3 regions of the Microbacterium sp. NPDC096154 genome follow, and region 2 is predicted to be linked to each of the others. Evidence: predicted binding sites of a transcription regulator. Region 2 holds the regulator's gene; each other region holds the start of a gene.
What was found. Region 2 encodes HrcA, which represses chaperone genes, less so after heat shock. Its sites were predicted from a motif close to TTNGCACTCGNNNNNNNCGAGTGCNAA; they were not measured.

Region 1: groES (co-chaperone GroES) is a predicted target of HrcA. The motif match lies at 2,035-2,061, and genes of this name have one in related genera.
Region 3: groL (chaperonin GroEL) is a predicted target of HrcA. The motif match lies at 1,429-1,455, and genes of this name have one in related genera.

Annotation. Positions count from the first base shown of each region.
Region 1 is NZ_JBEOSM010000002.1:267,737-272,735, reverse strand. It holds gene ABTW64_RS03760 (THUMP-like domain-containing protein) at 769-1,998, opposite strand; gene groES (co-chaperone GroES) at 2,150-2,446, shown strand; gene rarD (EamA family transporter RarD) at 2,587-3,540, shown strand; gene ABTW64_RS03745 (ABC transporter substrate-binding protein) at 3,785-4,999, shown strand, end outside.
Region 2 is NZ_JBEOSM010000001.1:228,842-233,840, reverse strand. It holds gene lepA (translation elongation factor 4) at 1-160, shown strand, start outside; gene ABTW64_RS01145 (DUF1990 domain-containing protein) at 193-846, shown strand; gene hemW (radical SAM family heme chaperone HemW) at 860-2,077, shown strand; gene hrcA (heat-inducible transcriptional repressor HrcA) at 2,213-3,253, shown strand; gene dnaJ (molecular chaperone DnaJ) at 3,322-4,437, shown strand; gene ABTW64_RS01125 (16S rRNA (uracil(1498)-N(3))-methyltransferase) at 4,442-4,999, shown strand, end outside.
Region 3 is NZ_JBEOSM010000002.1:49,667-54,665, forward strand. It holds gene groL (chaperonin GroEL) at 1-1,391, opposite strand, end outside; gene ABTW64_RS02710 (cold-shock protein) at 1,607-1,810, opposite strand; gene ABTW64_RS02715 (LytR C-terminal domain-containing protein) at 1,917-2,456, opposite strand; gene ABTW64_RS02720 (DUF3263 domain-containing protein) at 2,518-2,772, opposite strand; gene ABTW64_RS02725 (DUF2332 family protein) at 2,848-3,867, opposite strand; gene msrB (peptide-methionine (R)-S-oxide reductase MsrB) at 3,948-4,370, shown strand; gene ABTW64_RS02735 (nitroreductase family protein) at 4,385-4,918, shown strand; gene ABTW64_RS02740 (DMT family transporter) at 4,929-4,999, opposite strand, start outside.

The sequences.
Region 1 (4,999 bases), on a different contig from region 2:
CGCGGGTCGGGGTCGGGCCGTTGGGCGCAAGCGGGCGGCCCTGGCCCGGCGGCCGGCGGGCTTGGGGCGGGGATCCCGTCTTCTCAGGAGCCGGATGGCGATCCTGATCCTGAGGAGGGGAGATCTCCTGAGTTGGCGCGCGCGTGTTGACCTCGACGGTCGGCCGAGCCGCGGGTCGGGGTCGGGGTGTTGGCGGCGCAAGCGGGCGGCCCTGGCCCGACGGCCGGCGGGCTGGGGCGGGGATCCCGTCTTCTCAGGAGCCGGATGGCGATCCTGATCCTGAGGAGGGGAGATCTCCTGAGTTGGCGCGCGCGTCTCGCACGCGTTCGGTCGCCGTTTCGCGGGCCCGGTCCGAGCCGTTCGCGTGCCTCGCCCTGGCCGGACGGCCGGCGGGCTTGGGGCGGGGATCCCGTCTTCTCAGGATCCGGATGGCGATCCTGGTCCTGGCAAGGGGAGATCTCCTGAGTTGGCGCGCGCGTGTTGACCTCGACGGTCGAGCGAGCCGCAGGTCAGGGGTCGGGCCGTTGGGCGCAAGCGGGCGGCCCTGGCCCGGCGGCCGGCGGGCTTGGGGCGGGGATCCCGTCTTCTCAGGAGCCGGATGGCCACCGCGATCCGGAGAAGGGGAGATCCCCTGAGATGGCGTGCCGCGAGGCCGGACGGCCCGCGACGCCGGACGGCCCGCGACGGCCCGCGACGCCCGACGGCCCGCCTCGCCCGACGGCCCGCCTCGCCCGACCCCCGACGGCCCGCGACCCCCGACGGCGCGGGTCAGCCGCGCGGCACGCGGTCGGCGAGGATCGCCAGGCGCTTGCCGCCCACGCGCGTGAGCAGCAGCGTCGCGGCCTCGTCGCCCTTGAGCGAGAGGCGCCTGCGCAGGGCGGCGGGGTCGACGTCGACCCCTCGCTTCTTGATCTCCAGCGTGCCGATGCCGCGGGCGCGCAGCGCCTTCGCGAGGGGCTTGGGGTCGGCGGGCAGCGTCTCGCGCACCCGGAATGACGACACGAAGGGGCTCGTGGTCGCCACATCGCCCGTCAGGTAGGCGATGCCGGGAGCGATCGGCCCCGCCTCCAGGGCTCGGGCGACGTCGCCCACCAGTCGCGCCCGGATGACCGCGCCCTCCGGCTCGTGGACGAATGCGCCGAGCTCACGCACGGGCTCGTCGGGGGTATCCGCCGCCGCGGCGAGCTCGTGCGCGGCGTCGCCGCGCAGCACCAGGGCCGACCGCCCGACGCCCGGCCGCGCCAGCGATCCGGTCCACACGACCAGCTCGACCGTCGAGCCGTCGACGCTGATCCACTGGGTCTCAACGTTCCATCCGCGGGCCGCATCGGTCTCGGGCAGCGCGTTGCGGTCGTGTCCGGGGCCGAGCTTCACGCCCGCGGGCACGCGCGCGGCGAGGTCGAACACCCAGTCGAGCGACGGCGAGTAGTCGGATGCCGCCACGCGCGACGTCTCGCCGTGTCCGGCCGTGCGTCGGGCGGGATCGAGCCACACGGCGTCCACGTGCGCGAGATCGACGTCCTCCGCGAGCGCCGAGCGCACCTCGACCGCCGGACCCTCGCCCTGGCGGAACGGCGCCAGGTTGTACGCGGCCAGCGCGGCAGTCACGGCGTCGGCGTCGACGGCCAGCACGCCCAGCCCCACCGACGCGAACGCCAGCGAGTCGCCGCCGATGCCGCAGCCCAGATCGGCCACGTGGGAGATCCCGGCCGCGCGCATGCGGTGCGCGTGGTGGGCCGACACGCTCATCCGGGTGGCCTGCTCGAGGCCCGCGCGGGTGAAGAGCATGCGCGACGCGAAGGGGCCGAACTTCGCCTCGCCCCGGGCCCGCAGCCGCGACTGACCGACCGCGGCCGACACGAGCTCGGGGGAGTGGCCGGCCGCCCGCAGCCGCGACACGGTGCGTGCCACGTCGTCGGTCGACTCGACCGGGCCGAGCGACTCCAGGAGCGCCAGCCCCTCGCGGGTGAGCAGGGCGTCGAGCTCGGCCGAATCCATCCCTCAAGCCTAGGTCGCGCCGGAGAGGCAATCCCATTGGCACTCGCGTTGCGCGAGTGCCAGCAACCCTCCTAAACTGCCTGTTAGCACTCTCCCCGCGAGAGTGCGAAAGAGTCTTCCCGTACGAAGCACACGAAAGAAGAGGTACACCGTGTCGGTTTCCATCAAGCCGCTCGAGGACCGCATCGTCATCAAGCAGGTCGAGGCCGAGCAGACCACCGCGAGCGGTCTGGTCATCCCCGACACCGCGAAGGAGAAGCCCCAGGAGGGCGAGGTCGTCGCGGTGGGCCCCGGCCGCATCGACGACAACGGCAACCGCGTTCCGCTCGACGTCGCTGTCGGCGACCGCGTGCTGTACAGCAAGTACGGCGGCACCGAGGTCAAGTTCGGCGCCGACGAGTTCCTCGTGCTCTCGGCCCGCGACGTGCTGGCGGTCGTCGTCCGCTGATCCGGCGACACCCGCTTCTCGAGAGGCCCGGATGCCCGCCATCCGGGCCTCTCGCATGCCCGGAGGCGGTGGCAGGAATCCCGCGCAGGATGGCAGAACGTCCGGGCTGCCCGGGCCCTGCCCGGGCGTAGGCTGAATCGGTGACCCAGGCCTCTCCCGCACCGACCGCCCGCAGCAACCGGATCGGGACCGAGGCGGCCGGCACGCTCTACGGCCTGGGCGCCTACGTGCTGTGGGGCGTGCTGCCCCTCTACTTCGTGGCCCTGGCGCCCGCCGGCGCCTGGGAGGTCGTCGCCTGGCGCGTGCTGCTCTCGCTCGTGTTCTGCGCGCTGCTGCTCACCGTCACGCGCGGCTGGCGCCGGTTCGTCACCGTGCTGCGCACCCCGCGCCTCGCGGCGCTCATGGCGCTGGCGGGCGTGCTGATCTACGTCAACTGGCAGGTCTTCGTGCTGGCGACGCAGACCGACCACGTGCTCGAGGCGAGCCTCGGCTACTTCATCAACCCCATCACCACCGTGCTGCTGGCGGTGCTCGTGCTGCGCGAGCGGCTGCGCATCCTGCAGTGGATCGCCATCGCGGTCGCCGCGCTGGCGGTCATCGTGATCGTGGTGGGGTACGGTGCCGTGCCCTGGTACGCGCTGCTGCTGACCGCCAGCTTCGGCGTTTACGGGCTCGTCAAGAAGCAGGTGGGCGGCTCGGTCGACGCGGTCAGCGGCCTCGCTCTCGAGACGCTCTGGATCACGCCCATCGCCGTCGTGCAGCTCGGCATCGTCGCCGCCACGACCGGCATCACGCTCGGCACCGCAGGCCCGCTGCACGCCGTGCTGCTGCTGTGCGCGGGTGTGGTGACGGCGGTGCCGCTGCTGCTGTTCGCGGCCGGATCGAGCCGCGTGCCGCTCGCGACGATGGGGATGCTGCAGTTTGCGGGGCCCATCCTGCAGTTCATCATCGGCGCGGCCGTGCTGCACGAGGAGATGCCCGCCGTGCGCTGGATCGGCTTCGGCATCGTGTGGATCGCGTGCGTCCTGCTGGTGACCGACCAGCTGCGGCACGCGCGCCGCGTGCGGCCCTCCGTGGTCGCGCCCGTCGCCTGACGCGCGGAGGGCGAAGCCCCCTGCCGGATGTCCGCGGCGGTCACATTGCGCCGCAGGATGCCCAGCCCGGTAACGATTCGATCCCGAAACCGCGCGCCGTCTGCTCAGATGGCGATCCGAAAACACACGCGAAACAAATCGCGGGTAGATTTCCGTCCACTACCCGCGGCCGCCTGTGCACTCCCTGGGAGCACGGGCACCACCAGTCCCCGATCCGCGGGTCCTGATGAAAGGACGGAACCTCATGGTTCGATCCCGAAAGCTGCTCGGCGCCGTCGCCCTCACCGGCGCCGCAGCTCTCACCCTCGCGGGTTGTGCCGCCGGCGGCGGCACGGCCTCGGGCGAGCCCAGCTCGTCGGCCCCGGCCGCTCCGGCCGGCGACCTCGCGCTGAAGATCGGCACGGCCCTGCCCGTGACCGGTTCGCTCGCGTTCCTCGGCCCGCCCGAGATCCAGGGCGTCAACTACGCGCAGTCGCTGATCAACGAGTACGCCGAGACCACGGGCCTCGAGCTCGACGTCGTGCACGGCGACTCGGGCGACCTCGACAACAAGGCCTACGAGACCGAGATCCCGCGTCTGCTCAGCGAGGACCCCGCGGCCATCATCGGCGCCGCGTCGTCGGGCGTCTCGCTGCAGTTCATCGACCAGGTCGTCGGCGCGGGCGTCATCCAGTTCTCGCCGGCCAACACGTCCGACCAGTTCACGACGTACGAGGACAACGGCCTCTACTTCCGCACCGCGCCGTCCGACGTGCTGCAGGGCGAGGTGCACGGCAACTTCGTGGCCGAGCTGGGCCACCAGACCCTCGGCCTGATCGTGCTGAACGACGCCTACGGCACCGGCCTGGCCAACTACATCACCGAGTCGTTCGAGGCCGCGGGCGGCGAGGTCGTCGCGGCCCCGACCTTCAACCCCGGTGACACGTCGTTCGACTCGCAGATCAGCGAGGTGCTGGCCGAGGACCCCGACGCCATCACCGTGATCTCGTTCGACGAGGCGAAGACCATCCTGCCGAGCCTCATCGAGAAGGGCTTCGACCCCGAGAACCTCTTCCTCGTCGACGGCAACATGGCCGCGTACCCCGACTTCCCCGAGGGGCTGCTCGAGGGCGCGAAGGGCACGTACCCCGGCCCGACGCCCGACCAGGTGCAGGAGTTCATCGACGGCCTCGACGCCTACGTCGAGGAGGCCGGCGAGGAGGCGCTGAGCGACTACACGTACGCTCCCGAGTCGTTCGACGCCACCAACCTGATCGCGCTCGCCGCGCTGGCCGCGCAGTCGACCGACCCCGCCGCAATCGCCGAGAAGCTGCAGGAGGTCTCGGGTGGTTCGGGCGACGGTGAGAAGTGCACCACGTTCGCGGAGTGCGCCGACATCATCCTCGGCGGCGGCGTCGCCGACTACGACGGCGTCTCGAGCCCGGTGACCTTCGACGAGGTCGGCGACCCGACCGAGGGC
Region 2 (4,999 bases):
GCTGGCCAAGTGCTACGGCGGCGACATCACCCGCAAGCGCAAGCTGCTCGAGAAGCAGAAGGAAGGCAAGAAGCGGATGAAGACGATCGGCCGCGTCGAGGTGCCTCAGAACGCGTTCATCGCGGCGCTCTCGGGCGATGTGGAGACCAAGGGCAAGTAAGCCTCTCAGACTCAGGACGTAGGCTGGATCACATGCGTCGCGGCACCTTTCAGGACGAGACGGTCGACTACGCGGCCGTCGGCGCCACGCAGGCCCACGACCTGCTGCAGTACCCGCCGGAGCACAGCCTCCCCGCGGCTGAATCGTGGCGCATCGGCAGCGGCGAGGACCGCTTCCGCACGGCGGGCGAGTCGCTGCTCGCGTGGGGCGCGCTGAAGGGCGCCGGGCTGAAGGTCACCGACGTGCGGCCCGCCCCGGGCCCCGCCTACTCGGGCGTGAGCTTCGACGGCGACGGCAACGCGATCGCGCCGTCGCGCCTCGAGACCGACCAGAGGTACGACGCCGAGGGCACGCCCTACGCGGGCCCCGGCACGACGCTTCGGGTGCACGGCCGCATCGGCGGCATGCGCGCCGACGCCGAGCTGCGCGTGATCTTCGTCATCGAGGAGGCCCGGCGCATCGGCTTCGCGCTCGGCACGGTCGGCGGCTCGATGGTGAGCGGCGAGGAGTCGTTCATGGTCGAGTGGCGCGACAACGACGAGGTGTGGTTCACGGTCAAGGCGTTCGACCGGCCCGTCGGACTCTTCTATCGGATGTTCCGCGGCTTCGTGCGCCGTCGCCGCAGGGCGCTGTTCGCGGGCTACCTGCGCGCCATCTCGCCGCTGTTCGCGACGCCCGGATCCTGATGGGCCTTCCCTGATGGCCGGCGCGCTGCCCCTCGGCGACCCGGCCCCGGCCGACGGCCGCCTGCCCGACGACGTCCGGATCGATCCGGAGCTCGACTTCGGCGTGTATCTGCACGTGCCGTTCTGCCGGGTGCGGTGCGGATACTGCGACTTCAACACCTACACATCGGGCGAGCTGCGCGGCGCGCGCCAGGACGAGTACGCCGACACGCTGCTGCGCGAGGTGCGGCTCGGCAGAGACGTGCTGGCCGATGCGGGGCCGCTGCGGGCAGCGCGCACCGTCTTCTTCGGCGGCGGCACGCCGACCCTGCTCCCGGCCGGCGACCTGGGGCGCATGCTCGACGGCGTGCGCGACGCGTTCGGCATCGCCGACGGCGCCGAGGTCACGGTCGAGGCGAACCCCGACACCGTGACGCCCGAGGTGGTGCGAGAGCTCGCCGCCGCGGGAGTGAACCGCATGTCGATCGGCATGCAGTCGGCCGTGCCGCACGTGCTCGCGGCGCTCGATCGCACCCACTCACCGGCGAATGTGCGCACGGCCGTGGACGCCGCGCGCGAGGCGGGACTCGACGTGAGCGTCGACCTGATCTACGGAGCGCCGGGGGAGACGCTGGCCGACTGGGAGGCGTCGCTCGACGCCGCGCTCGCGCTGCGGCCCGACCACCTGTCGGCCTACGCGCTGATCATCGAGGACGGCACGAAGCTCGCCCGACAGATCAAGCGCGGTGAGGTGCCCGCTCCGGACGACGACCTGCAGGCCGACATGTACGAGCTGGCCGACGCCACGCTCGCCGCCGCCGGCTTCGACTGGTACGAGGTCAGCAACTGGGCCCGGGGCGACGAGCACCGCTCGCGTCACAACCTCGCGTACTGGCGCGGGTCGGACTGGTGGGGCTTCGGTCCCGGCGCGCACAGTCACGTCGGCGGCCTGCGCTGGTGGAACGTGAAGCACCCCGCGGCGTACGCGCAGCGCCTCGCCCTGGGCACGTCGCCTGCAGCGGGCCGCGAGACCCCCGATGCCGAGGCGCGCGGCCTGGAGCGCGTGCTGCTGGAGAGCCGCATCCGGGAGGGACTGTCTGTCGACGCGCTGCCCTCCGGCGCGCGTCGGGCGGTCGCCGGGCTCGTCGCCGACGGCATGGTCGAGGGTGCCGCGGCCGTGCGCGGGCGCGTGGTGCTCACGCTGAAGGGTCGCCTCCTGGCGGACGCGGTGGTGCGGGCCCTCACAGAGTGACCGGGCGGCGCACGCGGCGCGCGGAGAGCGCGGAGAGCGCGGCGAGCTGGGCGATATCCGCCCCGATCGCCGCTAGAATTGGCACTCAGCGGATACGAGTGCCAGGCGGTGCGGATTTCTGACGGAGGTGTGCGGATGGTCACGGAACGTGGACTCAAGGTCCTCCGCGCGATCGTGCAGGACTACGTCGACACCCACGAGCCGGTGGGCAGCAAGTCGATCGTCGAACGGCACGCCTTCGGGGTGTCGGCCGCGACGATCCGCAACGACATGGCGCTGCTGGAGGATGAGGAGCTCATCACGGCGCCCCACACGTCGTCGGGACGCGTTCCCACCGACAAGGGCTACCGCGTGTTCGTCGATCATCTGGCGGAGCTGCGCCCCCTGTCGCCGGCGCAGCGCTCCGCGATCTCGACCTTCCTGGCCGACCCGGCGGATCTCGATGACCTGCTCGCGCGCACCGTTCGCCTGCTGACGCAGCTCACCGGGCAGGTCGCGCTGGTGCAGTACCCGTCGTTCGCCTCGGCGAACGTGACCCATGTCGAGCTCGTCCGGCTCGACCACATCCGGATGCTGGTGATCATCGTGACCGACACGGGGCGGGTCTCCCAGCGGCTCACCGCCGTGCCGCAGGGCGTCGAGGAGGACGACGTGCCTGTGCTGCGGGCCCAGCTGGCGGCGCTCGTGACCGGACGCTCGGTGCGATCGGGGTCGGAGCGGATCGAGGCGCTGCACGCGTCGGCCCCCGCCGAGCGCGCCCGGATCGACGACGCCCTGCTCGCCCTGGCGGCCGTCGTGGGCGAAGAGCTCGACGAGTTCCGGCAGGATCGCCTGGTCATGGCCGGTGCCGCGACGCTCGCCAAGCGGGAGCACGACTTCCGCGGCAGCATCCATCCGCTTCTCGAGGCGATCGAGGAGCAGGTCACGCTGCTGCGGCTGATGTCGGAGATGGCGGCCGACGATCAAGGCTTGTCGGCCAGCATCGGACGCGAGAACGAGGCGTTCGGCCTGACGGAGGCGTCGATCATCGCGAGCGACTACGACGCGGCCATCGGCCGCGCGCGCATCGGCCTGATGGGGCCGACGCGCATGGACTACCCCAGCAACCTCTCGGCAGCCCGCGCCGTGGCGCGGTATCTGAGCCGGTTGCTGGACGAGGACGAGAACCGCCGCTAGGCGGAGAGCGATCGAACATCCGGATGCGCTCGGGGCGACGGCCCCGGGCGCTCCACTGAGAGGCGAGTGTGGCTGACCACTACGAGGTGCTCGGGGTGTCGCGTGAGGCGACGACCGACGAGATCAAGAAGGCGTATCGCAAGCTGGCCCGTCAGCTGCATCCCGACGTCAACCCCAGCGACGACGCGGCCGAGCAGTTCAAGCTCGTCACGCACGCGTATGAGGTGCTGAGCGACGACGAGAAGCGTCGCCGCTACGACATGGGCGGCGATGAGAGCCCGTTCGGCGGCGCGGGCGGCTTCGGCGGCTTCAGCGACATCTTCGAGACGTTCTTCGGGGCCAGCGCCGGCGGTGCCCGTGCGGGTCGCCCGCGATCGCGTCGCGAGCGCGGACAGGATGCCCTCGTGCGGGTGTCGCTTGAGCTGGGCGACGTCGTGTTCGGAGCGCACCGCGACATCGAGGTCGACACCGCCGTGCTGTGCGAGACGTGCCAGGGATCGTGCTGCCAGCCCGGTACCAGCCCCGAGCGCTGCGAGGTCTGCGGCGGCGCCGGCTTCGTGCAGCGCCAGGTGCGCAGCCTGCTGGGCAACGTCGTGACCCAGCAGCCGTGCGGCGTGTGCCAGGGCTACGGCACGACGATCCCGCATCCGTGTGCCACGTGCGGCGGCCAGGGCCGTGTGCGCTCGCGCCGCACCGTCTCGGTCGACATCCCCGCAGGCGTCGAGTCGGGCCTGCGGCTGCAGCTGCCCGGATCGGGCGAGGTGGGCCCGGCGGGCGGCCCCCACGGCGACCTCTACCTGGAGGTGCAGGTGGCGCCGCACCCGGTGTTCAGCCGCGACGGCGACGACCTGCTGGCGACGCTGGAGGTCTCGATGACCGATGCGATCCTGGGCACGCGCACGACGTTCGAGGCCCTCGACGGCCCGGTCGACATCGAGCTGCGTCCCGGCGTGCAGGGCGGCGAGGTGCTGACGATCGCCGATCGCGGCATCACCGGCCTGCGCTCGTCGAAGCGCGGCGACCTGCGCGTGGGCATCCACGTGGTGACCCCCACCCGCCTGGACGCCAAGGAGCGCGCGCTCGTCGAGGAGCTCGCCAAGCGGACCAAGGCACCGAAGCCGCGCCTGGCCGAGTTCCACCAGGGGCTGTTCTCGAAGCTGCGCGACAAGTTCCGGAACGGCTGAGTCCGTGGCGCTGCACTTCGTCGACGAGACGGCCGGATCCGCGGCCGTCGGCGACACCCTCACCCTCACCGGCGCGGAGGCGCACCACGCGGCCGCGGTGCGGCGCGTGCGCGTGGGGGAGGCCGTGACCGTGACCGACGGCCGCGGGGCATGGCTCGAAGGCGAATGCGCCTCGGTCGCGCCGCGCGAGGTCGTGGTGCGCATCACGGCGCGCCGTGAGGAGAGCGCGCCGGCGCCGCGCATCGCGCTGGCACAGGCGCTGGCGAAGGGCGACCGCGACGAGCTCGCCGTGCAGGCCGCGACGGAGCTGGGCGTCGACGAGATCCTGCCGTGGCAGGCGGCGCGCAGCGTCTCCCGCTGGGAGGGCCCGAAGGCCGAGAAGGGGCGCGCGCGATGGGCGACCATCGTGCGCGAGGCGGCCAAGCAGGCGCACCGCGCCTGGCTTCCGGAGGTCACCGCCGTGGTCTCGACAGCGGCACTGGCCGCTCGTGCGGCGGATTCCCGCGTGCTCGTGCTGGACCCGACCGCCCAGGCGCGCCTGAGCGGGGTCGATCTGGCGGGC
Region 3 (4,999 bases), on a different contig from region 2:
GCGACGACGCCCGGCTCGAGACCGGCGTTGAGAGCGATCTGCTTCAGCGGGGCCTCGATGGCGACCTTGACGATGTTCGCACCGGTCGCCTCGTCGCCCACGAGCTCCAGGCCCTCGAACGCGGTCTTGCCGGCCTGGATCAGGGCCACGCCACCACCGGCGACGATGCCCTCCTCGACGGCGGCCTTCGCGTTGCGGACGGCGTCCTCGATGCGGTGCTTGCGCTCCTTGAGCTCGACCTCGGTGGCCGCGCCCGCCTTGATGACGGCCACGCCGCCGGCGAGCTTGGCGAGGCGCTCCTGCAGCTTCTCGCGGTCGTAGTCGCTGTCGGTGTTCTCGATCTCGCGGCGGATCTGGGTCACGCGACCCTCGATCTGCTCCGCGTCACCGGCGCCCTCGACGATGGTCGTCTCGTCCTTGGTGACGATGACCTTGCGAGCGCGGCCGAGCAGCTCGAGGTCGGTGTTCTCCAGCTTGAGGCCGACCTCCTCGGTGATGACCTGGCCGCCCGTGAGGATCGCGATGTCCTGCAGCTGCGCCTTGCGGCGGTCGCCGAAGCCCGGGGCCTTGACGGCCACCGACTTGAAGATGCCGCGGATCTTGTTGAGCACGAGCGTCGCGAGCGCCTCGCCCTCGACGTCCTCGGCGATGATGACGAGCTCCTTGCCCGCCTGGATCACCTTGTCGACGACAGGCAGAAGGTCCTTGATGTTCGAGATCTTCTGGTTCGCGATCAGGATGTACGGGTCCTCGAAGACGGCCTCCTGGCGCTCCGGGTCCGTGACGAAGTAGGGGTTCAGGTAGCCCTTGTCGAAGCGCATGCCCTCGGTGAGCTCGAGCTCGGTGCCGAACGTGTTCGACTCCTCGACCGTGACGACGCCCTCCTTGCCCACCTTGTCGATGGCCTCGGCGATGAGCTCACCGATGGCCGGGTCGGCGGCCGAGATCGAGGCGGTCGCGGCGATCTGCTCCTTCGACTCGACCTCCTTGGCCTGCGCGAGCAGCTCGTCCGAGAGCGCCTTGACGGCCTTCTCGATGCCGCGCTTGAGGCTGATGGGGTCGGCGCCGGCCGCGACGTTGCGGAGACCCTCGCGCACGAGAGCCTGAGCGAGGACGGTCGCGGTGGTGGTGCCGTCACCGGCGACGTCGTCGGTCTTCTTGGCGACCTCCTTGACGAGCTCCGCGCCGATCTTCTCGTACGGGTCGTCGAGCTCGATCTCCTTGGCGATCGAGACGCCGTCGTTCGTGATCGTGGGGGCGCCCCACTTCTTCTCGAGCACGACGTTGCGACCGCGCGGGCCGAGCGTCACCTTGACGGCGTCGGCCAGCGTGTTGAGGCCGCGCTCGAGGCCGCGACGGGCCTCCTCGTCGAAAGCGATCATCTTTGCCATGTTGGTGTCGTCCCTCCCGGACGTAGGCGTGTGGTCTTTAGCACTCATGTTGCGCGAGTGCTAGGACGATTCTGGCACTCACCCCCATCGAGTGCAAGCGCCGCGGACACGCGCGTCATCCGGTACCGGCTCCGCGGTCCGGCCGGCACGAGAAGCGCCCCGCGGCCGAAGCCGCGGGGCGCTGTCTGGGAGCTCCTGGTCGCCGAAGCGACGCGTCATACCGGGCGCACGGCCTCGGCCTGCGGGCCCTTCTGGCCGGTGCCGACAGTGAACTCGACGGACTGCCCCTCTTCCAGCAGACGGAAGCCGCTCATCTCGATGTTCGAGTAGTGGACGAAGACGTCCTGGCTGCCGTCGGCGACGGTGATGAACCCGTAGCCCTTCTCGGCGTTGAACCACTTGACGGTGCCCTGGGTCATGCGAAAACTCTCCTGGTGCGGGGGGCGGATATGGGGGAATCGTATCCGCGTGTTTTCGCGCCTCGAGCGGCTTCCGGGCGGTTTTGACACGCCCGCATCGAAGTGTTTACCCGGCCGAAACACGGTCGAGGCCGACGACCACCGTGAGCTCCTTGACCTCGGACTCCGGGTCGGCCGCGTACTGGTCGCTCTGCTCGACCTGCGCCCCGCCGATCGCCTGCGCCACGCCCCGTGCCGCGGCCTCCTCCTCGGGCGACGCGTAGTACACGGTCGTGGTCGGGAAGTCGGTCGCCGACGACTCGCTCGGCAGCGCCATGTCCTCGGTCCATCCGGCGGCGACGAGCTGCTGCGCCACCGCCTCCGCGGTGCCGGGGGTGGCGGTGCCGTTCAGCACCAGGACCGTGTAGGTGGTGTCGATCACCGGGGCGACGGTCGGAGTGGCCTCCGGCGGGGCGGGAGCGTCGACCCGCTGCGACAGCACCAGGAAGCCGATGATGCCCGCGATCGTCAGCACGACCGTGGCGAGCGCGGCCCAGAGGAACGCCACGCCGCGCGACATGCGCGGCTGCTCGGCGCGGTGAGCGCCGACGCGCTCGGCCTGTCGGGGGACGTCGTCGAAGCGGTCCCGGGGGTACGTGGTCGGCACATCCCGATGGTACCCGCGGGCGTCTGGTGATCCCGTGGACGGCGCCTGCCGCCCGGGACGCTCAGCCCGCGATGCGGGAGCGGGCCGCATCGCGCGCGTCGCGCTGTCGACGAAGCCGGCCGATCAGCATCGGCTCGGCCGCGAGAGCGTCACCGGAGTCGATCAGGCGGCCCAGCAGCTGGTAGTACCGAGCGGGCGCCATCTCGAGCTGCGATCGGATCGCCTCCTCCTTGGCGCCACCGTGGCGGGGCCACCGCGCCTCGAAGGCCAGGATGGCGCGGTCTCGATCGGAGAGTCCGGCGCGATCGGAGAGCATGCTCCCACCGTAGGCGCGGACCTCGCCCCGGCCGGTGAGGCGCACCGGTCTCCGGCCGGCCTCAGCGGCGGGCGGTCATGCGCGCCATTCGATCCACGCGCCCAGCGGGTCGGCCGCCGCCAGCACGTCGCCGCCGAGCGCCAGTGCGAAGCCGCCCGGCCAGGCATCCGGCTCGATGGGCGGCATCCACGCGTCGTGCAGCGCGGGCTGGTCGAGCGTGATCCACCGCACGCCCGCTGCGGCAGCCGAAGCAGGGCGCACGCCGCCGGGCGCCCGCAGCGCGGCGATGAGCGCGTCGCGGCGCGCGCGGGGCACGTACGGCAGCACGCCGGGCGTCGTCACGACGAGCGTCGCCGCCTCCGGAGCCTGTGCCGCCACCTCTCGCACGAGCCCGAGGTCCGCCGCGTCGCCGGTCACGAGCAGCGGCGGGTCGGCCGCGACGACCTCCAGCGCGGCGGCGATGCGCGCCGCGCGCTCGCGCTCCTCGGGCCAGACCAGCCCCTCGAGCCAGGCACGGTCGGCCGGATCCCTCGCGTCGAGGGGGTGCAGGTCTATGCCGGCACGCCACACGACCTCGGGCAGCGCGAGCGGCGGCATCCGATCGCCGCGCACCTGCACGTCGAGCACGACCCCCGAGCCGATCTCCGGCTCCAGCCGCTGATCGCCGAACCGGTACGTGTAGCGATCCGGGTAGAGGCACAGGCCGCCCGATGCGCCCAGCTCGAGCAGGGCGATCGGGCCCTGAACGCGGCTGAGTGCCGGCAGCAGGGCCGCGCACCGCAGCGGTTCGTTGGTCTGCAGGCTGCGCGCCGCGCACTCGGCGACGACCGCGTCGGCGTGTGCGCGCACGAAGGCGGCCCACTCGTCGGGCCCGCCGGTGCCGGCGCCGAGCATCCGCGTCACGGCGAACACGAGCGGCGGCTGCCTGCGCTGGGCCGGGATGCGGGCGAGGATGTCGCACAGCAGAGGCTCCTCCGCCACGCGCTCGGCCCACGCGCCATACACGTCCGACCGCCCGGGCGCCTCGTCGCGCGCGAAGCGCGCGAACCGCTCGGCGACGGCGGCGGGATCGTTCTCATCGCGGGGGCGCTGCATCCTGCCATTCTCACCGGCGTCACACCGGCCCTGCTCCCCCGGCGCGGTCGTACGCTGGTATCCGAACCCCGGGAGGATCCATGTCGTACAACGTCAGCAAGTCCGAGGACGAGTGGCGCAGCGAGCTCACGCCTGAGCAGTACGCCGTGCTGCGTCAGGCCGGCACCGAGCGTCCCTGGACCGGCGAGCTTCTGGATGAGGAGCGCGCCGGGCTCTACACCTGCGCCGCCTGCGGCGCAGAGCTGTTCCAGAGCGGCACGAAGTTCGACTCGCACTGCGGCTGGCCGAGCTTCTACGAGTCGGTGCGCCCCGACGCGGTCGAGCTGCTCGAGGACACCAGCCACGGCATGGTTCGCACCGAGGTGCGCTGCGCGAACTGCGGCTCGCACCTGGGCCACGTCTTCCCCGACGGGTTCGGCACGCCCACGGGCGACCGCTACTGCATGAACTCGCTCTCGCTGAGCTTCACCCCGGAGGCAGGCGGGGAGGACTCGGCGGCGTGACCGCCCTCGAGGCGATGCGGTCGCGCCGCTCGCTGTCGAAGGTCACCGACCACGCTCCCACGCACGAGCAGCTCGTGGAGCTCGTCTCGGCCGCGGGACGCGTCGCCGATCACAAGGAGCTGCGCCCGTGGCGCCTGATCGAGCTGCGCGGCGACGACCGCCTCACGCTCGGACGGGCGATCGCGAAGGCCGAGGGCGAGAAGGGCGTCTCGACCAAGCCCCTGCGGGCGCCGCTGCTGATCGCCGTCGTCGCGAGCGTGCGCAGCGGCAAGGTGCCCGAGTGGGAGCAGGAGGCCACCGCGGCGGGCGTCGCACACGCCCTGAGCCTGCTGCTCGATGAGGCCGGCTGGGGCGTGTTCTGGCGCACCGGCGGATACACCCGGTCGAAGCCCGTGGCCAAGGCCCATGGGCTGAAGAAGGGCGAGCGGCTGCTCGGATGGCTCTACGTCGGCGGCAAGCCGGAGCGCTCGCGCGAACTGCGCGTCAAGACCGTGGACGGCGAGCGCCACCTCTCGCGCATGCCGGCGGGCAAGACGAAGAAGCCCTGATCCCGTTCGCTCAGCGGACGCGAGGCCTCGACACGGCGATCGCGACGCCCACGCACGCGATGGCCACGGTGATGCCCGAGG